DNA from 2 places in the Mediterraneibacter butyricigenes genome. Region 2 is predicted to be linked to the other one. Evidence: a T-box and tRNA genes for the amino acid it is inferred to sense, from the RefSeq annotation. Region 2 holds a T-box; the other holds one or more tRNA genes.

Evidence for each region. The T-box of region 2 lies ahead of proS (proline--tRNA ligase). A T-box ahead of a tRNA ligase gene usually reads a tRNA of that ligase, here a tRNA-Pro.
Region 1: it encodes a tRNA-Pro, which carries the amino acid that the T-box ahead of proS (proline--tRNA ligase) is inferred to sense. The anticodon was not compared.

What each region holds. Positions count from the first base shown of each region.
Region 1 covers NZ_BHGK01000001.1:889,103-904,691, forward strand. The annotation lists gene gatA (Asp-tRNA(Asn)/Glu-tRNA(Gln) amidotransferase subunit GatA) at 1-1,129, opposite strand, end outside; gene gatC (Asp-tRNA(Asn)/Glu-tRNA(Gln) amidotransferase subunit GatC) at 1,147-1,440, opposite strand; gene KGMB01110_RS04185 (hypothetical protein) at 1,497-2,786, opposite strand; gene KGMB01110_RS04190 (PaaI family thioesterase) at 2,939-3,358, shown strand; gene aroE (shikimate dehydrogenase) at 3,429-4,283, shown strand; tRNA gene KGMB01110_RS04200 (tRNA-Gln) at 4,425-4,495, shown strand; tRNA gene KGMB01110_RS04205 (tRNA-Pro) at 4,531-4,604, shown strand; gene KGMB01110_RS04210 (hypothetical protein) at 5,117-6,925, shown strand; gene dapF (diaminopimelate epimerase) at 7,185-8,027, opposite strand; gene KGMB01110_RS04220 (alanine/glycine:cation symporter family protein) at 8,030-9,550, opposite strand; gene KGMB01110_RS04225 (ANTAR domain-containing response regulator) at 9,618-10,166, opposite strand; gene glnA (type I glutamate--ammonia ligase) at 10,213-11,544, opposite strand; gene KGMB01110_RS04235 (polysaccharide deacetylase family protein) at 11,704-12,456, opposite strand; gene KGMB01110_RS04240 (TIGR03943 family putative permease subunit) at 12,591-13,538, opposite strand; gene KGMB01110_RS04245 (CobW family GTP-binding protein) at 13,573-14,796, opposite strand; gene xth (exodeoxyribonuclease III) at 14,929-15,589, opposite strand, start outside.
Region 2 covers NZ_BHGK01000001.1:2,200,964-2,216,552, forward strand. The annotation lists gene KGMB01110_RS10865 (glucose-1-phosphate adenylyltransferase) at 139-1,413, shown strand; gene glgD (glucose-1-phosphate adenylyltransferase subunit GlgD) at 1,410-2,528, shown strand; gene spoVG (septation regulator SpoVG) at 2,573-2,863, shown strand; gene KGMB01110_RS10880 (RluA family pseudouridine synthase) at 2,994-3,641, opposite strand; gene KGMB01110_RS10885 (5-bromo-4-chloroindolyl phosphate hydrolysis family protein) at 3,865-5,184, shown strand; gene KGMB01110_RS10890 (toxic anion resistance protein) at 5,219-6,358, shown strand; T-box leader at 6,477-6,728, shown strand; gene proS (proline--tRNA ligase) at 6,894-8,336, shown strand; gene KGMB01110_RS10905 (AEC family transporter) at 8,374-9,252, shown strand; gene rpsL (30S ribosomal protein S12) at 9,410-9,829, shown strand; gene rpsG (30S ribosomal protein S7) at 10,036-10,506, shown strand; gene fusA (elongation factor G) at 10,522-12,639, shown strand; gene tuf (elongation factor Tu) at 12,763-13,956, shown strand; gene KGMB01110_RS10930 (TRM11 family SAM-dependent methyltransferase) at 14,226-14,975, shown strand; gene KGMB01110_RS10935 (helix-turn-helix domain-containing protein) at 15,124-15,342, shown strand; gene KGMB01110_RS10940 (Dam family site-specific DNA-(adenine-N6)-methyltransferase) at 15,342-15,589, shown strand, end outside.

The DNA of each region.
Region 1 (15,589 bases), 1.3 Mb from region 2:
TCAGGTAGTATGCATCATAATATCCGGAACTCAATACGAAAGAACCCAACATGATCCGGCGTTTTACTTCTGCGCCGAATCCTTCGGAACGAGTCTTCTTATACATGTTGTGAAGACCTTCGTACTCTTCGGTACGGTAGCCATATTTCACTCCGTCGAATCGCTCCAGGTTGGAACTTGCCTCGGCAGATGCAATGACATAATAAGCCGGAATCGCATACTGTACTAAACTTAAGTCAAATTCTTCGACGATGGCTCCTTTTTCTTTCAGCACATCCGCTGCCTTTAAAATTGCCTCTTTTACTTCCGGATCCAGTCCGTCTCCGAAATAATCCTTCGGAATTCCAATCTTCAGACCTTTCACATCTTCTACCAATGCGCTTGTGAAATCATAGTCCTCTCTTTCCACGGAAGTAGAATCCTTTGTATCATGAGACGCAATCGCTTCCAGAAGGGTCGCACAGTCTGTCACGTCTTTTGCTACCGGTCCGATCTGATCCAGAGAAGAACCATAGGCGATCAAACCGTAACGAGATACGGTTCCGTAAGTCGGCTTCAATCCTACCACTCCACAGAAGGAACTTGGCTGACGGATCGATCCACCGGTATCAGATCCCAGTGCCATAAAGCATTCCTGTGCTGCCACTGCCGCGCAGCTTCCTCCGGAGGATCCTCCCGGGACATGCTCCGTATTGTGTGGATTTTTGGTCGGACCATAGTAAGAAGTCTCTGTGGTACTTCCCATGGCAAACTCGTCCATATTGGTCTTTCCAACGATGACCATTCCCGCCTTTTTCAGATTCAGGACTGCTTCCGAGGAAAAGGTCGGTTTGAAATTATATAAGATTTTGGAACTGCAGGTCGTAAGCTGTCCCTCGACGCACATATTGTCCTTTACCGCTACCGGTACACCTGCCAGCGGTCCTGTTAGTTCCCCTGCATCGATCTTCTTCTGCACTTCTTCTGCCTGTGCAAGTGCCCCCTCTTCATCTACGGTCACATAACTGTTGATGACAGGCTCTGCTTTCTTTATCTGCTCCAACACGGCTTTGGTCGCTTCCACCACCGTGATCTCTTTTTGCTTAATCTTTTCACTCAGCTCCGTGGCTGTCAGACTTAATATCTCCATGCTGTTCATTCACCCCTCTATCCTATCGTCTTCGGAACTTCGAAATAATCTTCATTACATTCCGGTGCATTTGCCAGAGTCTTTTCTTTCTCATCTCCGTTTGTCACTACATCCTCACGGAATACATTCTGTACCGGAAATACATGGGACATCGGTTCGATCCCCGTAGTATCCAATTCATTCAGTGTATCAATATAATCCAACATCTTTTCCATGTCCGCTTTGGCATGTTCCTTTTCCTCCCCGGACAGTTCCAGCTTTGCAAGAATTCCTACATACTCGATGGTTTCATCTGAAATCTTATTTGCCATAATTCTCTCCTCTACTACAATGTTCTTCCGTTTCATCCTGACTTTTTCTTTGCAGGCTATCTCATTTTATAATATGCCTCATAATCTGTGGACTCAATCCGCTCACTTGGTTTTAAAATCACCTGCAGATCTTCCCCCGATCCGTCCAGTGACACCTTAACACCTTCCGGGATCACCAGATTTTTAAAAGCAATGTCCTCATCATATTCCCGTTCCAGGTAGACACTGCTGATATAATAATCCGCATATTCTTCTCCGTCTACTACCGGAACTTCAAAATCCAGGTATGCCCATTCATCCGTCGTCTCTACATCATAGACACCTGCCGGGAAATCAACGCCTGCCACCAGCGCATTCTGTCCGGTCAGCGTGACTTCTTCGGTCAGCGGATTGTCTTCTCCGTTATCCAGGCTTTGCGCACAATCGGTTGTAAATCGTATTTTTCCACCATCCAGACGTACCACAGCGCCATTGTACAGCCGCACATCTTCCAGACTGGTCACCGTATCCTCATCGGTATCTTCCAGTGCGAATTGTCTCCAGAGATAGATTCCATTTTCATAATCACTGAGATTAAAGGTATCGGAGCCACTGTCGACCTCCAGCGTGTAAATTCCTTCCGGAATCTGGATACCTACCACATATTCTCCGCTTCCCAGCGTTTCTTCCCAACTGTCTCCGTCTTCCGACAGTTCCCGGGTCACATAATCATAAGTACCATCTGAATCTGCCGAATCTTCTTTTGAAGAAAATACCGAAGTGCTGTCTTTCCACAGATCTTCTCCCACATTCGTGATCACCTCGAATGCAATCAGTGCAAACACCAGAAATCCCAGGATCTTTTTTGGCCTGATTCCGTTTCCGGCCTTCCGCATCTTTTTCTTTCTCGGGAACTTCTCCCCCACGGTTGCTGTGTAGCCGTAACCTCTACCGGTTCTGCTATTTGCGGATGTGCCGGTATATTGGCTTCCGGTTCCGGAATTCGAAGCACCGCTGTATCCATCGCCCGATCCGTAATTTCCCGCATCTGTATAGTCTCTTCCGAGTTGTGAATCTGCTGATGCATACGGATCTGTGTAGCCTGTGTTAGTTCCGGATCTGGATTGCGTATAAGCATTCTCCATTGTTTTATCGGATTGACTCCTGTGAAATGAAATCTTCTTCTGCGTCTTTTCCTTCTTTGGCTTCTTTTCCTCATGCACATGCGTCAGAGGGCCTTCATCACATTTGCTGGTCCCCAGATATTTTTCATACTGTGAATCATTTTTACTGTTATCCAGACCACATTCCTGACAGATCGAACCATTCAGTTTACCGCCGCATAACTGACATCGTTTTCCAAACATGAAAATCCCCTCCTTTTCGCCATTTCATGACGATTAATGTTACCATAATTCTGCCCTTTTTGCAAGGCGGACACTCTTGCAATCCCTTCGTTATTCAAGTAAAATAGAGTCGTTGTTGCATTTTATATTTCTATTTATACTGGAGACAATTTATGGACTACGAAAAGCTTATCAAAACACGAAATTCAACCAATTATTTTGCTAATATGATGGATCTTCGGATTATCGAGATCAAAAAAGGCTATGCCCGCACTGTAATTGATCCTGTTACAAAGACCCATTTAAATCCGATCAATTCCGTACATGGCGGATGTCTGTTTACCATTGCCGACGTTACAGCCGGTTCCGCTGCATCTTCTTACGGAATCCAGGTCACAACCTTAGACAGTCATTTTAACTTTCTTCGTCCCGGACTTCACACGACAAAACTGACCGGGGAAGCCACGGAATTAAAACATGGAAAAAACATTTCCGTCTATACCGTGGAAATTAAAGATCAGGATGACACCGTACTGGCTGAAGGAACTTTTACGTTTGCTTCTCTGGGCAAACCCATCGTCTTTCACGATTAATTGTCTTTCTTCCAAGAAAGCCTATGACTTATGAACTCATTTTTCCACATCACAAGAAAGGAGTCGCTTAATGTCAAACACCTATCGCAAAGAACTTGTTGGAGTCTTCGGTTATCCGGTAGATGAAAATCCAACGGTGATTCCCGAAGAAGCTGCTTTCCATGCACTGGATCTTGATTTTCGGTATCTGACGATTGAAGTGCATCCGAAAGATCTGAAAGATGCCATGCAGGCTGTCCGTGCCTTGAATTTTCGAGGAATCAACCTGACAATTCCTCACAAATGTGAAGTTTTAAAATATCTGGACAGCATTTCTCCTGAAGCAGAGATCATCGGTGCTGTAAATGTGGTCGTCAATCAGATGGGCAAACTTCATGGAGATAACACTGACGGGAAAGGCTTTTTAAAATCTTTGACCGATGAGGGAATTTCTCCTGTTCATAAAAAAGTTACCATTCTCGGAGCCGGAGGCGCTGCCCGTGCTATTGCAGTAGAACTGGCCCTTGCCGGTACCAGTCACATCAGGATTATCAATCGTCAGGAAGAACGCGGACATCATCTTGCGCTTCTGATTCAGGAACGCACGCCCGCAATTGGTTCTTATCTTCCCTGGACACCGGAAATCATTATCCCGTCAGATACGGATATCCTAATCAACACCTCTCCTGTTGGAATGTATCCAAATACGGATGAACAACCAGATATCGCCTACGACTCCATTGCATCTCATATGATTGTCTGTGATGTCATTACCAACGACCCACATACCTGCTTTTTAAAAGAAGCAGAAAAAAGAGGTGCCAAAACCATTCACGGCCTGAATATGATGATCAATCAGGGAGCCATCAATTTCACGCTCTGGACCGGAGAAGAAGCTCCCATCGATGTAATGACCGATTCCATCGTAAAAGAATTTCATCTTTAAAAGCAAGGTCCGATAAACCTGTTTTTAAGCGTTATTTTTTAAGCGTTATAACTTTTTTAAATTTTTTCAAAAAAAGGCTTGCATTTTTTTATCAGTCTGTTATAATAACGATGTTGCGTCTGACAGGGACGAAACGAGTAATGCGGATTGGTGTAATGGCAGCACAGCAGACTCTGACTCTGTTAGTAGAGGTTCGAGTCCTCTATCCGTAGTTCAGGAATCTGAATCATTCAGGTTCCTGTTTTATCGGAGTGTGGCTCAGCTTGGTAGAGCGCTACGTTCGGGACGTAGAGGTCGCAGGTTCAAATCCTGTCACTCCGATTCCCCCATTTCGATGGGGGATTTTTTTATATCCAATATTGTCATTCTGACATAATTTTCCCAACTTTTTTTAATATTATATTATCATCGCAGGATTTTTCCAGTTATACCTTTTAATCATTAATGAGAGTAATATTCCGAAAATTACTTGATTTTTTATGGATATATGCTATAATATTTCTGTATATCTATAGAGTAGATATCCTTTTTCCTTAGAAATTATAGAAGGAGGACTTGACTATGGTAAACAGAAACGCCGACAATTATTGCCGACTCGGCAGGTGCATCGTGCCGTTTTTTCAACATGTCAAGTCTTATATCATACAATTTATAGCGAACCAGTTGCCGGAGACAGGGCTTATTATGCCTTGGCTTCGGCTTTTTGCGTTTGCCGGAAGGACGGTGGTTTGATATTGAAATCCTAACGCCCACCTGGAAACACATCTTTTCTCGGTATGTCAGCTACCGGAGAAAGAACCAAGCGGACAATTAAAAAAAGAGGAGGAACTGCTATGAAGAAAAAACTATTAGCAATCTTGATCTGTCTTGTAATGGTAGTTGGATTGTTGCCAACCGTAGCCTTTGCCGCAGGAAACTACAATCTGTATGTAGACGGCGAACAATTCACAAGCGAAAAGCTCTCCATTGCCTGTGGAGAAGGAACAGCAACCTATGACCCGGATACAGCAACTCTTACGCTGCACAATGCGACCATCGATAACGATATAATGGCGAATTACGGTATTAAAGCATCTATCCCCAACAGGTTGAAGATAAAGCTGACCGGAGCAAACACTATTACCCGAACTGATATCGGCGGAGGAGCGGGAATTTGCTCCGATAATGCAGTAGAAATCATTGGTGACGGAACATTGACAATCAATGTTAAGGGAGATACTTATGATGGAATTTACACAGGCAATGACCTCAAAATTTCCGATAAAGCAACGGTTAAAATAAACTCTAAAGGCGGATTGGGCATCTCAGGCGAAGGAATTGTTGAGATTGATGGGGCAATTGTGGATTCTGCAGGTCTGTACGCCGGAATTGACACCTATGAGTTAAAGATTACAAACGGCGCCGATGTCACACTTAAGGCAACTTCTGAACATTGTAACGGAGCATTTATCAGGAAAGATAATGAAGGAAACGGTGGCAATATAGAGCTTATTGCATCCAAAGTCAAAGCAACAAGCTATTATCCCGGTCTGTATGCCGGAAACAATCTGACAGTTAACGGCGGCGAGGTAAGCTGTACCTCCACTGCAGACAGTGCCATATGGACAAAAGGCAATATTTTGATTAAAGGCGGCGCCAAAGTAACCACTGACGGCAAATACCCGATGGGATGTGACGGATCTTTCACCGTAGAAGAAGCAGAGATCGATGCAAAGAATACGAATGAGAACAATATCCCTGCAATTTTCGATGAATGTGTGCCTGTAATTACGGATGGCTATCAACTGAACTATGCAAAAGCGGTAGACTCCGAAGGAACAGAAATCGACCTGCTTTCCAGCGGGACCCAATATTTTGCACTATATAAGAATGTTCATTTTATAACAAAGGCTGTCTATCCGGTTTCTTTCGTTGTAACGCCAGACGGTCTGACCAATGTTGTTGTTAAAGTGAATGGTCAGGAGGTTACCGGCTCTGTCAGTTTGGAAGCAGGAACTTATCCTATTGAGGTTACGGCGGATAACTGCGAAGCATACAGCGGCAATATAACAGTTACAGCCGATGCGGCAACGCACACGCAAACGATTGCAATGACTTATTTACCTGCCGACTACACAAAGGTTGATGCAGCCATTGCCAAGGCAAATGCCTTGAAGAAGGACGAATACAAGGACTTTTCGGCGGTACAGACAGCGGTAGACGCTGTCGCCCGTGGTAAGAATATCACCGAACAGCGCGAAGTGGATGCAATGGCGAAAGCAATTGAAGATGCGATTGCAGTTCTGCAATACAAGGATGCGGACTACACAAAGGTTGATGCAGCCATTGCCAAAGCAAATGCCCTGAACAAGGATGACTACAAGGACTTCTCCGCTGTGGAAGCTGCCGTGAAGGCTGTTGTTCGAGACAAGAACATTACTGAGCAATCCGAAGTGGATAAGATGGCAAAGGCTATTGAGGATGCCATTGCAGCTCTTGAGAAAAAGCCAGCCAGCGCCAAACCTGGAACATCCAATAAGAGTACGCAGACCGGTGATCCCAGCAACATTGCACTGTGGATTACTCTGCTGTTTGCCAGCAGCGGTGCAGCCATTGCTACAACGACTGTAAGCAGAAAGAAAAAGCACAAAATCACCCCGTAACCATACAGCGGAAAACGATTTTGGGTGTTTCTGCATTTCGGTGGGCAAATCGACAATTAGGCAGCAAAAAGGAGTTGTTGGCCTGAGATTTTTATTTCATTCAGGTAAAAATTTATACATCCAAACCATAAAAAACCAGCGGAGATTTCAACTCACCAAATCTCCACTGGTTTTTGGGTTATAGGACAAAACGTGTCTGCTCTGTTTTGCATTTTTCCTCATAGAATCGGAGATTTACAACGAAAAACAGATTATTTTTCTACATCTCATCCAGATTAATCTCTCCATCAAATACCACGGTTGCAGGACCGGTCATATAAACCGGATGTCCCTCTCCCTGCCACTCGATCTTCAACTCTCCGCCGAGAAGTTTTACTGTCACCTCATGCTCTGTCAGTCCATTCAAAATGCATGCCACTGCTGTCGCGCAGGCTCCGGTTCCACAGGCAAGTGTTTCTCCCGATCCACGTTCCCACACACGCATTTCCACTGTATTTCGATCCAGAACTTTTACAAACTCTGTATTAATCCGTTTCGGAAATCTTTCATGGTTTTCGAAAGATGGGCCTACTTTTTCAATATCCAGCCCTTTCACATCCTCGACAAACAGCACATCATGCGGATTTCCCATAGACACACCGGTGATTCGATATTCGATTCCATCTACAGTAATCGGTTCATCGATCACACGATCATGTTCGGAAACAATCGGAATCTTCTCCGCTTCCAGGATGGGTTCTCCCATATCCACTTTTACCTGAAGAACTTTTCCGTCTTCCACCGTCAGATCCAGATATTTTATTCCCCCAAGGGTTTCCACGGAAATATGTTCCTGATCCGTCAAGCCATATTCATACACATATTTCGCCACACAACGGATTCCGTTTCCGCACATTTCTCCACGGGAACCGTCCGCATTATACATCTTCATCTCAAAATCTGCCTTGTTGGACGGGCAAATCAGGATCAAACCATCCGACCCGATCCCAAAATGGCGGTCACTGACTTTGATCGCTACTTCTGACGGATTCCACACCTGTTCCTCAAAACAGTTGACATATACATAATCATTTCCGATTCCATGCATCTTTGTAAATTTCATGATTACTTTTCCTTTCCATAACCCAGATCCGGATTCTCATAATCTCCTCTTTGCTTTTTCTTCTCCACATAGGTACCCCAGACATTTGCTTCATCTTCGATTCCTACAGTTGCCGGATCAAAGAGTGGATCCAGACCAAGATTTTTCTGTTTCTCATAGTCTTTCACAATTGCAATCACCTTCGGGGTCAGCAGAAGGATTCCAAAAGTATTGACCCAGAGCATACATCCAACTCCGATATCACCCATTGGCCAGATCGTATCTCCGTCGATCAGGATTCCAAACATACAGAATACCAGAAACAGGATTCTTACAAAAGTTACCACCCATTTTCTCTCTCCAAACAGGAATTTACAGGTGGATTCCAATTGATAGGAATAAGACAGCATCGTAGTAAAAATAAAGACAAACAGCATGATCGCCAGAAGAATTGCTCCCGCTTTTCCAACTGTCACAGACATTGCTTCCTGCATGAAGGCAATTCCATACTGAACTCCCGGTAATTTTTCTACCAGCAGCACTTTTCCTGCGCCGTCCGCCGCCACGTTATAGGTTCCCGCAAGTAATACAGAAATTCCGGTACAGGTGCAGACCAACAATGTATCAATATAAACAGAAAATCCCTGTACCAGCCCCTGTTTTACCGGATGGGACGTATCCGATGTGGATGAGATCAGCGGACTCATTCCGTTACCGGCATCATTGGAGAAGAATCCACGTTTGATTCCCCATGCCAGAGCAGAACCCACAATTCCTCCGAATACTGCATCTTTTCCAAATGCACTGGCAAAAATCGAGCCGAATACCGCTGGAACCTGATCGATATTTACCACAAGAATGATGATCGTAATGATAAAATAAATGCCACACATGATCGGAGCCAATAGCTCTGCCACCTGGCCGATTCGCTTGATTCCACCCATGGTTACGATTCCAACGATCACAGTCATGAGAATTCCAACAAATAAAAAGGAGATCCCAAACGCTCCGTTTACCGCCGTTGCTGCCGTCTGAGTCTGCATCGCCGGAAGCAGAAATCCCGGTCCGATAAATACCGCAATACAGAACAGCACCGCCAGAGTTTTTCCCAGCGTCTTATTCTTGATTCCATTGGACAGATAAAAAGCCGGTCCTCCGGTCAGTTCTCCTAAATTTCTGGTCTTATAGGCCTGTCCCAGAATACACTCTACCATTCCGGTAGATGCTCCGAGAATCGCAGTGACCCACATCCAGAACAACGCGCCCGGGCCTCCCATAAATACAGCCGTTGCCGTACCGGCGATGTTTCCGGTTCCCACCCGGCCACCTACCGTTGTCGCAAAAGCCTGAAAAGACGAAAGACCGGTATCTTCTTTGTTGTCTCCTTTTTCCAGAAGACAGTTTACCATGTCTTTCAGCCGGCGCACCTGCATCCCTTTCAACCTGACAGTAAACCACAATGCAGCAAACATCAGGAACACGCACATTACCGGATGCCAGATAATGTCATTGACCTTGTTCATAACAGTTACAAATACTTCCATGTTTCCCCAACTTTCCTTTGTATTTTCGTATTTTTATATACACAAAGGACAGTATAACACATTTTTTCTATTCTGACATGATCGTCAGGATCATTTGTGCGGTTTCTATCATGCTGGTTCCTGTATCCATACTGTTTTTCTGCAGATACCGATGTGCTTCCTCTTCTGTCATACCATTTCGCTCCATCAGAAGACCTTTGGCCTGATTAATGATCTCCCGTTGTTTCGGATCCCGGTTCTTTAAAGCTTCCCTGCGTTTTTTTCTCCTTCGTCTCATGGTCTGCAGGATCATTTCCAGAGTATTGACCAGATCGTACACTTTGATCGGCATGGGAAGTCCGACCACCCCTTCTTCCAGTCCGTCTCCCCATTTATCCGCTGATGCGATCAGCAGAAGTTGGAAAGAATCCGGAAGATAGTCTCTGATATCACTGTACATCATATCAGAGAGTCGATATCCACACACGATCACTCCATCGTCCAATGTATCCACATAGTGCAGAGCCTGGGCACCTGTCGTTGTGACAGCCAGCACATCAAATCCGCTTCTTACCAGAATGTTCCGGATATTTGTTGCAATCTCTTTTTTGGGGAATACAACAATGATATTGCTCAAGCTTCACACCTCCTGTCACTTTTCTTTGTTTCCGTCACAGGAGATGCTACATTTTATGTAAGTATTGGTCGATCTCCCACTGGGTGATCTGCTGCTGATACTCTCTGTATTTTTCCCGATAGGATTCGATCAGTTTTGTGGAAAGATCTTCTCCCAGCACCTTGCAGATCAACTCATCCTTTTCCAGTTCATCCACTGCTTCTGCCAGTGTCATCGGTAATTTTTCCAGACCCAGAGCCTGTCGTTCTTCTTCTGACATCTCAAAAATATTCAGATCCACACTCTCGGGCGGCATAATCTGATTGCGAATTCCATCCATTCCCGCTTCCAGAAGCACTGCCAGTGCCAGATAGGGATTGGCAGTCGCATCCGGACTTCTCAGTTCGATTCTGGTTTCCTCCCCGTCAACCGCCGGAATCCGGATCAGCGGACTTCGATTCTGCATGGACCACGCAATATATACCGGTGCTTCATATCCCGGTACAAATCTCTTATAAGAATTTACCGTCGGATTAGTCAGGCAGGTAATCGCCTTCATATGCTTCAACAAACCTCCGATAAAATAATACGCTTCCCGGCTCAGGCCGTTCTTGTCTTCCGGATCCTGGAAAATGTTTTTACCGTTCTTCGAAAGCGACATATTGATATGCATTCCCGATCCGTTGACTCCCGCCTTCGGTTTCGGCATAAATGTAGCATGAAGACCATGACGTTTTGCGATCATTTTTACCACCAGCTTAAAGGTCATGATATTGTCCGCCGTTGTCAGGGCATCATCATATTTAAAATCCACTTCATGCTGCGCCGGTGCGCCCTCGTGATGGGAAGCCTCAACCTCGAATCCCATATCTTCCAGAGTCAGCACAATATCTCTTCTTGCATTTTCCCCCAGATCCAGAGGACCCATATCAAAATATCCAGCCTTTTCATGTGTCAGTGTCGTCGGCATACCATCTTCATCGGTATGGAACAGGAAAAATTCACACTCCGGTCCCACATTCAGAGTATAGCCTTCCTCTGCCGCTTTCTGGATCGCACATTTCAGGATATTTCTCGGATCACTTTCATAATGGTGTCCGTCCGGGCGATGGACATCACAGATCAGGCGCGCCACCTTTCCCTGCTGAGGTCTCCACGGAAAAATCTCAAAGGTACGGATATCCGGGAACAGGTACATGTCCGACTCTTCAATCTTCGCAAAGCCCTCGATCGCAGCCCCATCAAACATGCAGCCTTTCTCCAGCGCTTTCTGAAGCTGTCCAGGTGTGATCGCCACATTTTTCATCATCCCCCAGATGTCTGTGAACTGTAACCGGATAAATCCAATATCCTCTTCCTCGATCATTTCAAATATATCTTCTCGTGTATAGTTTCGCATGGTAAACCTCCTTGACATTGACCTTGTGTTCTTGTATGCCCGGCAAAGAAAAAAAATTGTATGCAATTGCCGGATAAAATGACAAAAAGGCGCTCTCATCCATTGAAAACGCCTTTGTTTGTCCCTTATTATAGCCATTCCGTTATAGTTTGTCAATTCTCATCTTTCATCAGAAATCTGCCGTCCCGCCGGATCCATATGATAATTTTCCCGATAGATCAGTTCCGAAATCGGTACGATCTCATATCCCTTTTCTTTCAGTCCCCGGATCACAGATTCCAGCGCATCGGCCGTATATTTTGCTCCGTTATGACAGAGAATGATGGAGCCGTTTCGTAGATTTTTATGCTCCAGAATGGTCTGAATCACGCTGTCTGTTCCGTAATTTTTCCAGTCCAGACTGTCCACGTCCCATTGAATCGGATAATATCCGCACTCTTTTGCCGTCAGGATCACCTGATCATCATAATCTCCGTAAGGCGGTCGGAACAGTTCCATCTCCACCCCCGTCAGCTCTTTCACCTCTTCATGCACCTTCATCAGTTCTTCTTTCTGTTCTTCTTTCGATAACTGACTCATGTTTTTATGAGTTTCACTGTGATTTCCCAGGTCATGCCCCGCCGCTTTGATTGCCTTTACATCTTCCGGGTACTCACTGACCCATCCACCGGTCATAAAAAAGGTTACATGGACTTTTTCCTTTTTCAGAATATCCAGGATTTTCTGTGTGTCCTCATTACCCCAGGCTGCGTCAAATGACAACGCCACCTTCTTCTCTTCCGTCTCCACCGAATAGATCGGCAATTCCCTTCCACTGACATTTGCCGTCACTCTCGCCAGAGAAGAAAGATATCTTAAGGAACCCGCCACGACCACAAGTGCCGCCAGAATAACCAGACTATATTTTTTCATAGATCTCCTGATCTTATTTCTTCTATCCAATATATGCCGGATTCTTTCTCGAAATGTCTGAAACCATCCTGCAACTTTTCCCTGCTACAAATGGATTCTTTATCTTATTTCATTTTGTCTGGATTATTTCCGGATTAATTGAAATATACCAGCTCCGGTACCGGATCCGCCGGTTCTACGCTGATTGCCTTCAATACCGGACCTCTGCCTCTGTAAACCGATACATGGCGGAAAGTTACTTTTGCCCGGACTTTCACCCATTCTCCCGGTTTGAGAGAAGGTGCATCCTCATAATCGCAAAGATATCCGATAAACGAGGTATCATCCGCACAACAGGTCATGGCCATACGTCCCGGCATAATATATTTCGGCGGGAATCCCTTTGGTTTCATTGCTCTCGCAATAATCTCTACCACTTTTCCCTTGTAACGATCCGGGTGATCCATCATATCCACATACCAGATTCCATAATCTTCATTCGGAATCTGAATCACCGGTGCATCCAGATCAAACGGTACGCTGTCCGCAAAGATATTCTCAATCTCGCCCTGATCATTTTCAAAGACAACTTCTGCTTGCGGGCTGACTACCTTTACACTTCTTCGATATCCTGCCAGCGGCTTTACATCGGTACAACGGTTAAATACCACCAGTTCCGAATCTCTGACCATTTCCACAAACAGCGGTTTTAAATTCATCATATACACCTCAAAGGTGCTGGCATCCACTGTGGTCAGCTTCTGGGCAATCCCCCAGCCTTCCGGCAGAGTCAGTGCCTCAAATTCACTGACTTTCCACATTCCGTTGTATTCTACCACAACACGTTCCGGATGGTAGGTATCTTCCAATTCCTGCAGCCATTCCTCGGTCAGATCTTCCTGATCTTCCACTGTCAGGATCTTTACTCCGTATTTTGCAAACTGTTTTTCATCAAACTCTTCTTCTCCCTCTTCGCAGAGGATCAGAAGCGTAGTTCCGTCTACCTGAAAATAATCCTGCTGCAGGGTAAATTTCAGAAACTGAGATTTTCCGCTGTCCAGAAATCCTGTCATCAGATACAGCATTACTCTTGGTTCATCCATAGTCCTTTTCCTTTTCTTTCTATAATCAGATTAATTATTCATGAAGTCCGAACAACTCTTCCAGTTTTTCCTCATCCAGTTTTGCTCCGATGACACAGAGGCGTCCGGTATATTCCGGTGCGCCTGAACGCACTTCATGCTCACCCGGCACCATATCAAAGTAAACCCAAGTTCCATCCGGAGACTCTACCATACCCTTTGCACGGAGAACATCTCCATAAGCCGGATCTGATTCCAAGGTCTTTAGGATCTCAGCTACCTGTTCCTGCGTATATTTCTTCATGGTCTCATGGCCCCAGCTTGTGAAGACCTCATCAGCATGATGATGTCCGTGATGATCATGATGATGATCGTGTCCGCAACCGCATCCACACTCGTGATCATGGTCATGATGATGCTCATGTCCTTCATGGTCATGATCGTGGTGATGCTCATGTCCTTCATGGTCATGATCGTGGTGATGCTCATGTCCTTCATGGTCATGATCGTGATGATGCTCGTGTTCCTCATGGTCATGGTCGTGATGGTGCTCATGCTCTTCCTGATCATGGTCGTGGTGATGATGTTCATGATCATGTCCGCAACACTCACCTTCTGCGTGATGTCCGCCACATTCCGGGCAGGTGATCTCTGCCAGAAGTTCCTCTTCCAGACTCATGCTGTGTTCCATGGTTTCTACGATCTTTTTCCCGTCAAGCTGAGCAATCGGTGTTGTAATGATCGGTGCTTTTTCATTGATCTCACGCAGCATCTGCACTGCTTCTTCTGCTTTGCCCGGTTTTGCCTTATCGGTTCTGCTTAAGATAATTGCTCCGGCGTATTCGATCTGATTGCTAAAGAATTCTCCGAAGTTCTTCAGATAGATTTTACATTTTGTTACATCCGCTACCGTCGTAAAGCTGTTCAGTTCGATTTCCACTTTATCCTGTACGTCTTTGACCGCTTTGATCACGTCAGAGAGTTTACCGACTCCGGATGGTTCGATCAGGATACGATCCGGATGATAAGTCTCTACTACTTCTTTCAGAGACTCTCCGAAATCTCCCACCAGAGAGCAGCAGATACAACCGGAATTCATTTCCCGGATCTCCACTCCTGCTTCTTTTAAGAACCCTCCGTCGATTCCGATCTCCCCGAATTCATTTTCAATCAGAACCACCTGTTCTCCCTGAAATCCTTCCTTTAACAGCTTCTTAATCAGGGTTGTCTTTCCTGCTCCAAGAAAGCCGGAAATAATATCTACTTTTGTCTTTGCCATCATTTTCTACCTCCTACTTACCGGCAACCTCCGGACACTTCTATATCCCGTATTACCGAAAACTTCAAATGACATTTTGTCTTGCATTAAGAAAAGTGCCGAATCCACTCCGACACTATCCTCTGTTTTCTTTTATTCCATTTCCAGAATGACCGGACAATGATCAGACCCATAAACGTCTGTTAGTATTTTCGCACCTTTCAAGCGATCTTTCAACCCCTCAGATACACAAAAATAATCAATACGCCATCCGGCATTCTTTTCTCTTGCTTTGAACCGATAGGACCACCAGGAATAAATGCCTTCCTTATCCGGATAGAAATACCGGAATGTATCGATAAATCCCGCCTCTAACAGTTCCGTAAATTTCTGACGTTCCTCGTCCGTAAATCCCGCATTTTTCCGGTTTGTCTTCGGATTCTTCAGGTCAATCTCGGTATGGGCCACATTAAGATCTCCGCAAAAAACAACCGGTTTGCGCTCTTCTAACTTTTTCAGATAACTCAGGAAATCGCTTTCCCATTTCATCCGGTAATCCAGACGCTTCAATTCGCTCTGGGAATTTGGTGTATAGACCGTAATAAAATAAAAATCTTCAAATTCCAGTGTGATCACACGACCTTCCTGATCGTGTTCTTCTATTCCGATTCCGTAAGATACAGATACCGGCTCCTTCTTCGTAAAGATTGCCGTACCGGAATATCCTTTCTTCACTGCAGAATTCCAGTACTGATGGTATCCGTCCAGTTCCAGCGTAAGCTGACCTTCCTGCATCTTCGTCTCCTGAATACAG
Region 2 (15,589 bases):
TGGGAAAAAAACCAAGTGCCACTTTATTGTATTATTTAAACAAAAGATGTAAAAAAACGGTGGTTTTTTTGTAAAATATGTTTATTATGATGGAAAGTATGATATAATAAATGCACTAACTAGAAATGAGGTGACGACATGATGAAAAAGGAAATGATTGCCATGCTTCTGGCAGGTGGACAAGGCAGTCGCCTGGGAGTACTGACGGCGAAAGTAGCAAAACCGGCAGTTGCATTTGGCGGCAAGTATCGTATCATTGATTTTCCGCTCAGCAACTGTATTAATTCAGGTGTTGACACCGTGGGCGTTCTGACGCAATATCAACCGCTTCGTCTGAACAGCCATATCGGAATCGGAATTCCGTGGGATCTGGATCGCAATGTAGGTGGAGTTTCCATTTTACCGCCCTATGAAAAGAGTGGGAACAGTGAGTGGTATACCGGAACAGCCAATGCGATTTACCAGAATCTGAATTACATAGAGACCTTTCATCCGGACTATGTACTGATCCTGTCCGGAGATCATATTTATAAAATGGATTATGAAGTGATGCTGGATTTCCACAAGGCGAATCAGGCGGATGTGACCATTGCGGCGATGCCGGTTCCGATTGAAGAGGCCAGCCGTTTTGGAATCGTTGTGACGGATGATGCACATCAGATCAAAGAATTTGAGGAAAAACCGGAGCATCCGAGCAGCAATCTTGCTTCTATGGGAATTTACATTTTCAGTTGGCCGGTATTAAAGCAGGCACTTCTGGATCTCTCCAAACAGGAGAACTGTGATTTCGGAAAGCATATCATCCCGTACTGTCACGGACAGGACAAGCGAATGTTCGCTTATGAATACAATGGCTACTGGAAAGATGTGGGAACCTTAAGTTCTTACTGGGAAGCCAATATGGAACTGATCGATATCATTCCGGAATTTAATCTTTATGAAGAATTCTGGAAGATTTACACCAATGCTGCCTCTCTTCCGCCGCAGTACATTTCCGGACAGGCTATGGTAGAACGAAGCCTGATCAGCAATGGCTGTGAGATCTACGGAGAAGTTCGCAATTCTGTGATCGGAGCAGGGGTGACGATTGAAGAGGGCGCGGTTGTCAGAGATTCCATTCTCATGCAGGGCGTGACCATCGGAAAAGGATGTGTGGTAGACAAGGCGATTATCGCGGAGGATACGAAGGTCGGAGATCATGTAACGATCGGTATCGGAGGCGAAATTCCAAATAAAGAAAAACCGGATATTTATAATCATGGTCTGGTTACGATCGGAGAAAATTCCGTGATTCCATCGGGAGTACAGATCGGCAAGAATACTGCCATCAGTGGCGTGACAACACCGGAAGATTACAAGGACGGAGTTCTTGGAGGCGGAGAAACATTGATAAAGGCAGGTGAAAGATCATGAGAGCAGTAGGTTTGATCCTTGCTGGAGGAAACAGCAGGAAAATGCAGGAATTGACAGCAAAGAGAGCAGTGGCAGCGATGCCGGTGGCAGGAAGCTACCGTGCGATTGATTTTGCACTGAGTAATATGAGCAATTCTCATATCCAGAAAGTTGCGGTACTGACGCAGTTTAACGCAAGATCACTGAATGAACATCTGAACTCTTCCAAGTGGTGGGATTTCGGAAGAAAGCAGGGAGGACTTTATGTCTTCAGCCCGACCATTACGGCAGACAATGGATACTGGTATCGGGGAACCGCGGATGCGATCTATCAGAATCTGGATTTCCTGAAACGGTGTCATGAGCCTTATGTGATCATTACCTCCGGTGATGCCGTCTACAAGATGGATTACAACAAGGTACTGGAATATCATATCGATAAAAAGGCAGATATTACTGTGGTATGCAAAGATCTTGCACCGGGAGAGGATGCGACCCGTTTCGGTACGGTGCATATGAATGAGAATTTTCGGATTGAAGAGTTTGAAGAGAAACCGATGGTGGCAAATTCCCGCACAATTTCCACCGGAATCTATATTATCCGCAGACGACTTCTGATCGATCTGATCGAGCATTGTGCGGAGGAAGACCGATATGATTTTGTAACCGATATTCTGATTCGCTACAAGAATCTGAAAAAGATATACGGTTATAAAATAGAGAACTATTGGAGCAACATCTCGACAGTGGAGGATTATTACCGAACCAATATGGATTTCCTCAAGCCTGAGACCAGAAACTATTTCTTTAAAGAGTATCCGGAAGTATTTTCCAGGGTCAGTGATCTGCCGCCGGCAAAATACAATCCGGGAGCCGTAGTAAAGAACTGTCTGGTAGGAAGCGGAAGTATCATTAATGGAAATGTTGAGAACTCTGTATTATTTAAGAGAACATTTGTGGGAAATAATTGCGTGATCAAGAACTCGATTATTTTGAATGATGTATATCTTGGCGACAATACTTACATTGAAAACTGCATCGTGGAAAGTCGTGGAACAATCAGAGCAAATACACGCCATGTCGGGGAAAACGGCGTGAAGGTTGTTATCGAAAAGAACGAAAGATACGCCTTATAATAGTTCATCGGAAGATACAGCATGTTGAAAGGAGCTGGGAGGGTATGAAAATCACGGATGTACGCGTAAGGAAAGTTGCAAAAGAGGGGAAGCTGAAAGCAGTGGTTTCCATTACACTTGATGATGAATTTGTAGTTCATGACATCAAAGTGATTGAGGGAGAAAAGGGATTGTTTATTGCAATGCCCAGTAAGAAAGCGGTAGACGGTGAGTACCGCGATATTGCACATCCAATCAATTCTTCAACTCGTGAGAAGATTCAGTCGACGATTCTTGTAAAATACGAAGAACTTTTACAGGAAGAACCTGAAGCAATTGCAATCAACGAACTGTAAGACACGATCGATACGACTTCATAGGGAAAACAGTAAGTTAAGAATGTAAGAGGGAAATGTAAAAAAGAGCTGTCCGCACAGGTTTGCGGGCAGCTCTTTTGGGATTTTTTGAACTGTAACTCTATTTCCATCAGCGAAATGGATCCCATTTGAAAGACAATGCATTCTGAGAATGGGGATGCCGGAAGGTCAGACGACAGGCATACAGTCCCAGAGTCTTATGCTGCGGATCCGGTGCTCCGTATTTGGAATCTCCCGCAAGCGGACAGTGGATCGCGCTCATCTGTGCACGGATCTGGTGCTGGCGTCCGGTATCAAGAGCGATTTCTGCGATACAACTGGAATCGTCATTGATCTGAACAACGGCATAAGAAAGACGGGCTAGCTTGGCTCCCGGTGTATCGGCATCACAGACATGCATGATATTTTTGTGTGGATCCTTGACCAGGTAATGCTCCAGAGTTCCCTCCCTTGGGATGGGAATGCTGCGAAGTTCCGCTAGATAAAATTTTCCGAATGTTTTTTCGCGGATTTGTCGGTTTAAATCTCTTGCGGCTTCTTTTGTCTTGGCGAAGACCAGAAGACCGGAAGTAGGCTGATCCAGACGGTGGATTACCGCCAGGTAAGGTTCTCCGGAGGATCCGGATTCCTCTGCCAGGTGCTTTTTCAGAAGACTGACCATGTCTTCGGCTCCGATTTTTTTGCTCTGTGTTGCGATTCCGGCGGGTTTCACACAGACAATGATATATTTATCTTCGTATATAATTTCAGGGTTCATAATTCACCATCCGTTTCTTGACTGTTTCTTGACTCATACTTAAAATCTGATTATACTAAATTTAGCTGCCAAAGCATATGAAAGAAAGTGTTCAGCACACCTTTTTAAGTTGCAAGGCATCCGAAAGAAGCTGCCGGTGGCAGATTCTGCGGAGTACGAAAATATCGTACAAAAAAGATTATCTTACAAAGAAGATATCTTGTCAATGGAATGGGAGGTTTTCATGGAGAACGGAGATTGGGAACGATTTGGAGAAGAAATTCGAAGATCCGTACAGGACGCTGTAGATTCCTGGGATTTCACCCGGTTAAACCAGACGATCACCAATACAATCGATGCGGCCATGCATGGTGGACAGCGGACGTCGCGCGGAGTCGATCCAGTAGGGTTTGATCAGGATCTTGGTTATAAATATAATGAGACAAAGGAAGCGGGACGAACCGGAAGAGAGAATCATGGTTCCTCATATACGCATACAGATGGAGATACGCACAGAGACGCATATGGGGAAACCGGAGTGGAACTGTACGGGAAGACCACAGGAGCAAAGGCTGGTGGAATTGCGCTGGCGATCGCCGGCGGTGGCATCGGAATTGTATTTCTCGGAATGTCACTGATGCTGGCGGTGGTGCAGTTGCTGACAGGAGGGATTGTCAGTGCCGGATTCTGGGCGCTGATCGTGACATTTGGTGTGTTGTTTCTGGTGGGAACAGGGATTGCAGCCGGAGGCGTGAAAAAGCTGGGGCTGGTAAAACGATTCCGGAATTATCAGAAGATTCTGGGCAGCAGAGAGTACTGTGATCTGAAAGAATTGGCGGAACAAACCGGTGAAAAGCCAAAACAGGTCTTAAAAGATGTAAAGAAAATGATTGAGAGCGGATGGTTCAGTCAGGGAAGACTGGATGCCCAGGAAAAATGTCTGATGCTCAGTGATCAGGCTTACGAACAGTACCGGAGCGTGATGGAGGAATACCGGAAACGTCAGGAAGAAACGAAAGCAGGCAAAGCAGAATCCGGTGCGACAGCCGGTGCAGCGAAAGATAAGAAAGTGCAGTCAACAGAGGGCGTGACTTCAGAGGAGCGGAAGAAAGATCTGTCTCCGGAAGTGGAAGCGATTGTCAGAAAAGGGGAAGAATATATCAGGAAGATCCATGCCTGCAATGATGCGATTCCGGGCGAGGAGATTTCCGCAAAGATTGCACGGATGGAGATGCTCATCGGCCGAATCTTTGATCGGGTAGAGCAGAATCCTCAGGTCGTGGGAGAGACGCAGAAACTGATGAGTTATTACCTGCCGACGACGCTGAAATTGTTGGAGGCTTACGAAGAGTTGGATCGTCAGCCGGTACAGGGAGAAAATATTGCAACATCCAAACGGGAGATAGAAGAGACCCTGGATACGTTGAATACAGCTTTTGAAAAACTGCTGGACAGCCTGTTTCAGGAAACGGCGTGGGATGTATCTTCCGATATTTCTGTGCTGAAAATGATGCTGGCACAGGAAGGCCTGGGACCGGATGATTTTCAGAAAAAGGAAGAGTGACATAGTTTTGACAGATAAAGAACAGGAGAAATTTATGAGCGAAGAATTTAAGGAATTTGATACAACCCCAACCCTGACGTTGGAACCGTTTGCGGCAGAGGAAAAACAGGAAGTGGCAGCAGTTGCTGCACCGGAAGAACCGGCGTTTGACGACAGCATTCTTTCAGAAGAAGAGAAAAAGACGGTGGATGCATTTGCAGCTCAGATCGACCTGACCAATTCTGCCATGATCTTGCAGTACGGTGCAGGAACCCAGAAAAAGATGGCGGATTTTTCAGAGACAGCTCTGGAAAATGTAAAGACCAAAGATATGGGAGAAGTCGGGGATCTGCTGACTGGTGTGGTCAAAGAGCTGAAAAACTTTGACGAGGAAGAGGAAAAAGGATTCCGCGGACTGTTTAAAAAGGCTTCGAATAAAGTGGCAACCATGAAGGCAAAATATGCGAAGACAGAGGCGAATGTAAACCAGATCTGCAAGGTGCTGGAGAATCATCAGGTCCTGCTGATGAAGGATATTGCGCTTTTGGACAAGATGTATGAACTGAATCTTACTTATTTCAAAGAACTGACCATGTATGTGCTGGCAGGTAAGAAGAAGCTGGCACAGGTACGTACCACAGAGTTGCAGGAACTTCTGCAAAAGGCAGAACAGACCGGTCTGGCAGAGGATGCGCAGGCAGCACGAGATCTGGATGCCATGTGTAACCGCTTTGAGAAGAAGCTTCATGATCTGGAGCTGACCAAGACCATCGCCATGCAGACGGCTCCGCAGATTCGTCTGGTTCAGGGCAATGATACCATGATGGTGGAAAAGATTCAGTCCACGCTGGTGAATACGATTCCGCTGTGGAAGAGCCAGATGGTTCTGGCTCTCGGAGTGGAACATTCCAGTCAGGCGGCAGCAGCTCAGAGAGAAGTGACAGATATGACCAATGAGCTGCTGAAGAAAAATGCAGAGAAATTAAAGCTGGCTACCGTGGAAACGGCGAAAGAATCCGAGCGTGGAATCGTAGATATCGAAACTCTGCAGCAGACAAATGCGTCCCTGATCAGTACCTTCGATGAGGTGATGCAGATTCAGGAAGAGGGACGAAAGAAACGTCTGGAAGCAGAAAATGAAATGTTGCGGATGGAAGGAGAACTTCGGGAGAAGCTGTTGGAGATTCGAAAGTAAGGATTTACGCGGAGCAATCTCTGAACGCGATGATTCGGAAGCGATGACCCGAAATTTGCGGGAAATGATGCAAGGGGAAGCTTGACAGAGCAATATTTATCGGGTAGAATCACAATGATAACAGGCGAAGAAAGGGAATAGTAAATACCGGCACACTTCAGAGAGAAGACGGATGGTGAAAGTCTTTGTGCAGCAGTATGGAACCGGCCCCGGAGCCGCTTCATGAAAATGAGGCGTATTCTCTGCGTTAAAGAGAAAAGAGTGAATGTCAGAAAGCTCCATCAGGGAAACGAAGGATGAAACTGTTTCGGATGAGGCAGGTGCAGTGACATTAATCAGGGTGGTACCGCCGAGAGATTCGGTCCCTATGGGATTGGATGTTTGGGCGGTTTTCTTTTGTTATGTGAAGAAGTTGTTCGAACAGAACATGAAACGGATTTCGTGGAACCTAAAATGGGACGGGAACATGACTGGTTTAAAACATAATAAAAGATACAAGTACATTTTTAAGTAAAAAATATAAAGGAGAAAAGAAATGGCAAAGGAAAAGAAACTGGTAGAATCCATTACTTCCAGAGATGTGGATTTTGCGCAATGGTATACCGATGTAGTACGCGAAGCAAAGCTCTGTGATTATTCCGGAGTAAAAGGATGTCTGAATTATCTGCCGAACGGATATGCAATCTGGGAAAATATCCAGGCAGACCTGGATCAAAGATTTAAAGAAACAGGAGTAGAAAATGTATATCTGCCGGTTATGATCCCGGAAAGTCTGCTTCAGAAAGAAAAAGATCATATCGAAGGGTTCGCGCCGGAAGTGGCATGGGTTACACATGGGGGAATGGAACCGCTTCAGGAAAGATTCTGTATCCGTCCGACTTCTGAGACGTTGTTCTGCGATGTGTGGAGCAAAACAGTACAGTCTTATCGTGATCTGCCGAAGGTATGGAACCAGTGGTGTTCTGTATTAAGATGGGAAAAGACCACAAGACCGTTCCTTCGTTCCAGAGAATTCCTGTGGCAGGAAGGTCATACCATCCATGCAACCTATGAAGAGGCAGAAGAACGTACGGTTCAGATGTGGAGAGTTTATCGTGACTTTGTGCAGGATGATCTGGCAATCCCGGTCGTTTCCGGACGAAAGACAGAGAGCGAAAAATTTGCGGGAGCACAGGATACTTATACCATCGAGGCACTGATGCATGATGGAAAAGCACTGCAGTCTGCAACCAGCCATTTCTTCGGAAATGCATTCCCGGATGCATTTGGAATCAAATATGCAGATAAGAATAACGGACTGCACAGTGTTTACGAGACTTCCTGGGGCCTGTCTACCAGAATCATCGGAGCGATCATCATGGTTCACGGAGATGACAGCGGTCTGGTCCTTCCGCCGAGAATCGCGCCGGTACAGACCAGAGTGATTCCGATCGCACAGCACAAAGAAGGTGTGTTGGATAAGGCAACTGCATTGATGGATGCACTGAAAAAAGCAGGATACCGCGTGAAGATCGACGATTCTGAGAAGAGTCCGGGATGGAAATTCAGTGAGCAGGAAATGCTGGGAATCCCGACCCGTATCGAGATCGGACCGAAAGATATCGAAAACAACCAGGTGGTTGTGGTACGCCGTGATACCAGAGAAAAGATCGTTGTTTCCATGGATGAGATCGAGACAAAATTAGGAGAAATTCTGGAAACCATCCAGAAAGAAATGTTTGAACGTGCAAAAGCACATCTGGATGCACATATCAGTGAAGCAACTTCTATGGAAGAAATGATTTCAGAATTCCAGGAAAAACAGGGCTTCATCAAAGCAATGTGGTGTGGAGAAGAAGCATGCGAAGATGAGATCAAGGCACAGACCGGCGGCGCATCTTCCAGATGTATCCCGGAAAAAGAAGATCACCTGTCTGATGTATGCGTATGTTGCGGAAAACCGGCGAAACACATGGTGTATTGGGGTAAGGCATATTAATATGGTATTGGAAAATATGATCAATATGCAGCTTATGATGTTCCTTCTTGTGGCCCTTGGATTTTGGGTGCGCAAGAGGAAAATCATAGGCGGCACGGCAAGAAAACAATTCGTAGATTTTTGTTTATATATTACGCTTCCGTTCAATATTTTTCATTCCTTTCAATTAAAGTGGGAGCAGAGCATGCTCCTTTCTTTTTTAGAAATTTTGCTGATGTCGGTGGGATATAATCTAATCTCGATCGGCGTCAGTTATGCAAGTTATCGGAAAATACACGGCAGTCGTAAAAGTCCGCTTCGTTATGGAACCATCGTTTCCAACGGAGGATTCCTGGGAAATCCTGTCATAGAGGGAATCTATGGATCGCAGGGCGTGTTTTACGCATCGGTTTTTATGCTGCCGGTAAGAATTGTGATGTGGACCATCGGGTCTTCCTGTTATATGAATGGCAAAGAAAAACATTTATTTAAGAAAGTAATGACCCATCCCTGTATCGTTTCTATTTATCTGGGCATGCTCGTAATGATCGCGGGAATCGAATTCCCGACCTGTATTGCAAATACCATCGAAAAGGTCAGCAACTGTAATACACCTATCAGTATGATGCTGGTCGGAATGATGCTGGCGGAAATGGATATGAAGCGGGTGAAGACACTTCTGGATAAAACACTGGTATATTATGTGTTTATGAGACTGATCGGAATTGGAGCAATCCTGTATGGGGTGACCTTCCTGTTACCGGTGGATCCGCTTCTGAAAGGAGTGACGGTAATCATCGCAGGTATGCCGACCCCGATCACCACGGCACTGCTGGCATCCAAGTATGACGGAGATGAGGATTACGCAACCGCAATGATCTTTGTGACCACGATTTTGTCACTGGTTACATTACCTCTGTGGTGCCTGATATTATAAGAAAAGACTTGACTTTTCGCGTGAAACGTAATAAACTAATCAAGCGTGCATAAATACGCAGTGTTTTTTGTGCGCAAAAACAAAGATAACTTAGATTATCTGCAACCAACTCTGTCAGTCAGACAGAGCAACGAAGAATCATAGGAGGTGAAAAAGAATGCCAACATTTAACCAGTTAGTTAGAAAGGGACGTCAGACTTCTGTAAAGAAATCTACAGCTCCGGCACTTCAGAAGGGATACAACTCACTTCAGAAGCGTGCAACAGATGTAGCTTCTCCTCAGAAGAGAGGTGTGTGTACAGCAGTTAAGACCGCTACACCGAAGAAGCCTAACTCAGCTCTGAGAAAGATCGCCAGAGTTCGTCTGTCTAACGGAATCGAAGTAACAAGCTACATTCCAGGAGAAGGACACAACCTTCAGGAGCATAGCGTTGTTCTGATCCGTGGAGGAAGAGTAAAAGACTTACCAGGTACCAGATACCATATTGTCAGAGGTACACTTGATACAGCAGGTGTTGCCAAGAGAAGACAGGCTCGTTCCAAATATGGTGCGAAGAGACCGAAAGACGCAAAATAAGAAAGTAACTAAACAGTTAAATCGTATCACAAACAGAACTATGACTATCGTATCTTGTCGGGCGTACGCCGCCTGATGAGGAAGGTTGCGGATTAACATAGAACTTAGTCCCGCGGCCGCGAGCACATGCATAGAGAGACACATGTGAGTACCGATGAATTAATCCCGGGAGAGACCCGGTAAATATGATTAAGGAGGGAAGGACCGTGCCACGTAAAGGACATACTCAGAAAAGAGATGTATTAGCGGATCCGATATACAACAATAAAGTTGTGACCAAACTTATCAACAACATCATGCTGGATGGTAAGAAAGGTGTCGCACAGAAGATTGTATACGGTGCGTTTGAAAGAGTTGAGGCAAAGGCTGAGAAGCCGGCTATCGAAGTGTTCGAAGAAGCAATGAACAACATCATGCCAGTACTGGAAGTAAAGGCAAGACGTATCGGTGGAGCGACTTATCAGGTGCCGATCGAAGTTAGAGCTGACAGAAGACAGGCTCTGGCACTTCGCTGGATCACATTGTATTCTCGTAACAGAGGAGAAAAGACAATGGAAGAAAGACTGGCGAACGAAATTCTGGATGCAGCAAACAACACTGGAGCATCCGTAAAGAAGAAAGAAGACATGCATAAGATGGCAGAGGCTAATAAGGCATTTGCTCATTATAGATTCTAATAGGAGGAAACAATCTTGGCTGGAAGAGAATATCCATTAGAGAGAACCAGAAACATCGGTATTATGGCTCACATCGATGCTGGAAAGACTACGCTGACAGAGCGTATCCTCTATTATACCGGTGTTAACTATAAGATTGGAGATACTCACGAAGGTACTGCTACCATGGACTGGATGGAACAGGAGCAGGAAAGAGGTATCACAATCACTTCAGCTGCCACGACTTGCCATTGGACTTTGGAAGATCATACAAAGCCGAAGGCAGGAGCCCTGGAGCATCGTATCAATATCATTGATACTCCTGGACACGTTGACTTTACTGTAGAAGTAGAGCGTTCACTTCGTGTACTGGATGGTGCTGTAGGTGTGTTCTGTGCCAAGGGTGGAGTAGAGCCTCAGTCTGAAAACGTATGGCGTCAGGCAGACACATACAACGTTCCGAGAATGGCATTCATCAACAAGATGGACATCCTGGGAGCTGACTTCTACAATGCAGTAGATCAGATCCGTACCAGACTTGGAAAAAATGCAATCTGTCTTCAGTTGCCAATCGGTAAAGAAGACGATTTCAAGGGAATCATCGACCTGATGGAAATGGAAGCTTACATCTACAATGATGAAAAGGGTGATGACATTTCCGTTACAGAGATTCCGGAAGACATGAAAGATGAAGCTGAGCTTTATCACACAGAACTGGTTGAGAAGATCTGTGAGCTTGACGACGACCTGATGATGGAATACCTGGAAGGTGAAGAGCCGTCCATCGATGCATTAAAGGCTGTTCTGAGAAAAGCTACATGCGAGTGTACAGCCGTTCCGGTATGCTGTGGTACTGCATACAGAAACAAAGGTGTACAGAAACTGTTGGATGCAATCATCGAATTCATGCCTGCTCCGACAGATATCCCGCCGATCCAGGGCGTGGATGAGGATGGAAACGAAGTCGTAAGACATTCTTCAGATGAGGAACCGTTCTCTGCACTTGCATTCAAGATCATGACTGACCCATTCGTAGGTAAGCTTGCTTACTTCAGAGTATATTCAGGAACTGTTAATTCAGGATCCTATGTACTGAATGCAACAAAAGATAAAAAGGAACGTGTAGGACGTATCCTTCAGATGCATGCAAATAAGAGACAGGAACTTGACAAGGTATATTCCGGAGATATCGCAGCAGCGATCGGATTTAAGTTCACAACAACAGGTGATACTATCTGTGACGAACAGCATCCGGTAATTCTGGAATCCATGGAATTCCCAGAGCCTGTTATCGAGCTTGCAATTGAGCCTAAGACAAAAGCTTCCCAGGGTAAACTTGGAGAATCTCTTGCAAAACTGGCAGAAGAAGACCCGACATTCCGTGCACATACTGATCAGGAAACAGGTCAGACCATCATTGCAGGAATGGGAGAACTTCACCTGGAGATCATCGTAGACAGACTTCTTCGTGAATTTAAGGTAGAAGCAAACGTTGGTGCTCCGCAGGTAGCATACAAAGAATCCATTACAAAACCGGTTGATGTAGACAGCAAGTATGCAAAACAGTCCGGTGGTCGTGGACAGTATGGACACTGTAAAGTTAAATTCGAGCCAATGGATGTCAATGGTGAGGAAACTTACAAATTTGAATCCAGTGTCGTTGGTGGATCTATTCCGAAGGAATACATTCCGGCCGTAGGCGAAGGTATCGAAGAAGCTATGAAGTCCGGTATCCTTGGCGGATTCCCGGTAGTAGGTGTTTACGCAAACGTATATGACGGATCTTATCATGAAGTCGATTCAAGTGAAATGGCATTCCACATTGCAGGTTCTCTTGCATTCAAGGATGCTATGAAGAAAGGATCTCCGATCCTGCTTGAGCCTATCATGAAGGTGGAAGTAACAATGCCTGAAGAGTATATGGGAGATATCATTGGTGATATCAACTCACGTCGTGGACGTATCGAAGGTATGGATGACCTGGGAGGTGGAAAGATCGTTCGTGCATATGTACCGTTGTCCGAGATGTTCGGATACTCAACAGACCTTCGTTCCAGAACTCAGGGACGTGGTAACTACTCTATGTTCTTCGAGAGCTATGAGCCGGTACCGAAGTCTGTACAGGAAAAAATTCTTTCCAATAAGAACGATTAATAAAAATCCTATAAAAGGCTTGAAAATTCAAGGGATTTGAAATATAATCAGAATTAACCGAGTAAAATCGAGACCTAGTAGAAATGCCTGAAAACAGGCGATATAATAAGGAGGATATTCAAAATGGCTAAAGCTAAATTTGAAAGAACAAAACCGCATGCTAACATCGGAACCATCGGTCACGTTGACCACGGTAAAACTACTTTGACAGCTGCTATCACAAAAGTACTTTCTCACAGAGTAGAAGGTAACGCTTCTGTCGATTTCGAGAACATCGATAAAGCTCCGGAAGAAAGAGAGCGTGGTATCACAATTTCTACTGCTCACGTTGAGTATGAGACAGAGAAACGTCACTATGCACACGTTGACTGCCCAGGACATGCTGACTACGTTAAGAACATGATTACTGGTGCTGCTCAGATGGATGGAGCTATCCTTGTAGTAGCTGCAACAGACGGAGTTATGGCTCAGACAAAAGAGCATATCCTTCTGTCCCGTCAGGTAGGTGTACCGTACATCGTAGTATTCATGAACAAATGCGATATGGTAGACGACGAAGAGCTGCTTGAACTTGTAGAAATGGAAATCCGTGAACTCCTTGATGAGTATGAATTCCCAGGAGATGACACTCCGATTATCCAGGGATCTGCTCTGAAAGCTCTGGAAGATCCAGACGGAGAGTGGGGAGACAAGATCATGGAACTTATGGATGCTGTTGACGAGTGGATCCCGGATCCGCAGCGTGATACAGATAAGCCGTTCCTGATGCCAGTAGAGGACGTATTCTCTATCACAGGACGTGGTACTGTTGCAACTGGTAGAGTAGAGCGTGGTACTCTTCACGTATCTGACGAAGTTGAAATCATCGGTATCCACGAGGATGTTAAGAAGACAGTTGTAACCGGAATCGAAATGTTCCGTAAACTTCTTGACGAGGCTCAGGCTGGAGATAACATCGGAGCTCTGCTTCGTGGTATCCAGAGAACTGAAATCGAAAGAGGACAGGTTCTTATCAAACCAGGTACAGTAACATGCCACAAGAAATTTACTTGCCAGGTTTACGTACTGACAAAAGATGAAGGTGGACGTCATACTCCTTTCTTCAACAACTACAGACCACAGTTCTACTTCAGAACAACTGATGTAACTGGTGTTTGCGAGCTGCCAGAAGGAACAGAGATGTGCATGCCTGGAGATAACGTAGAAATGACAGTTGAACTGATTCACCCAGTAGCTATGGAAGAGGGTCTTGGATTCGCTATCCGTGAAGGTGGACGTACAGTTGGATCTGGAAAGGTTGCTAAGATCATCGAATAATCATAATCTGTTAACAGAATATCAATTCAGATATATACCCCAGAAGCTTAGGCTTCTGGGGTTTTTCTGTATCTTAAGATTAAAAATATTATTTTTATGTGATTTACCAGTCTTTGGATTGATAAAGAATATCAAAGTCTGCGCAGAAGAAATTGTGTTGAAAGAAATTATATATTTGTAATGAATAAGAAATCTCTGTTCAAATGTTTAGCGATATTTAATATTTGAATGGAGATTTTTTATGGACAAATAAATATGGCGGAAGTATAATGAGCAAAAAGAAAGGGGAGATTTTTATAAGAGAAGCACCAGAAAAATTCAAATTGGAAGACACAACAATATGGTCCTTTCCAGAAAGAGGAAGTTGGGCTACACATTCGGGAAAATATCGAGGAAATTGGTCCCCATACATTCCCAGAAACCTTATTTTACGTTATTCAAAGAAAAATGATTGGATACTAGATCAATTCTTGGGCAGCGGTACAACATTGATAGAAGCAAAGTTATTAGGAAGAAATGCTATTGGTGTTGATATAAATTCCGAAGCCATCAAACTATCTAACACAAATCTTAATTTTACTTGTCAAGAAAGCTCAAAAATTTTCACAAAGCAAGGAAATGCAACTGAATTATCGTTTATAAAAGATGATAGTATAGACCTTATCTGTACACATCCGCCATACGCAGATATTATACGATACAGTAAGAAAATTCCGGGAGATATTTCACACTTAAAATATGAGGAATTTTTGACGGTATTGGAGCAAGTCGCAAGAGAAGCATATAGAGTGCTGAAGAAGCAGGGAATATGTGCATTTATGATCGGAGATATACGGAGAGCAGGTTATGTGTTGCCGCTAGGAATGAATTCTATGCAGAAATTTGTTGATGCAGGATTTAAACTTAAGGAAATTGTTATAAAAGAACAGCATAATTGTCGATCAGCTGATTATTGGGACGGAAAAGAAAGAAACTTCTTAATGTTGGCACATGAGTATATTTTTATATTAAAAAAATAGACGACTATAAATCATAAATATATCGAAAATAAGAACGAATGTTTGCACAAAAGTATGCGATCGCTGAAATAAATGTTGATACTGCTGAAGTCGCATGATAGAATAACGACATAGCAATATTTTAGAAAAATGAGTTTGAGGTTAAAATATGGCAGTTAGTTATAAAAAATTGTGGAAATTACTTATTGATAGAGATATGAAAAAGAAGGATTTATGTGCGGCTGCAGGTATTAGTCATGCTTCAGTAGCAAAACTTGGGAAAAATGAAAATGTTACTACAGATGTGCTGGTGAAAATTTGCACTGCTTTAAAATGCGATATCAGTGATATCATGGAAATAATAGAGATTGAAGGGGAAAAGGCGTGATGGAACAAGTTTTAAAGAAAGAAAAACAGATACATGCAAAGCCAATCATGAAATGGGCTGGTGGAAAAACTCAGATGTTAGGTGATATCATGCCTAAGATTCCTCGAAAATATGGAAAGTACATAGAGCCATTTATTGGCGGTGGTGCGTTATTTTTTGCATTAAGTCCGGATAAAGCAATAATTGCAGATAGTAATCCAGAACTGATCAATATGTATCGGCAGGTTGCGGATAATGTAGAAGTTGT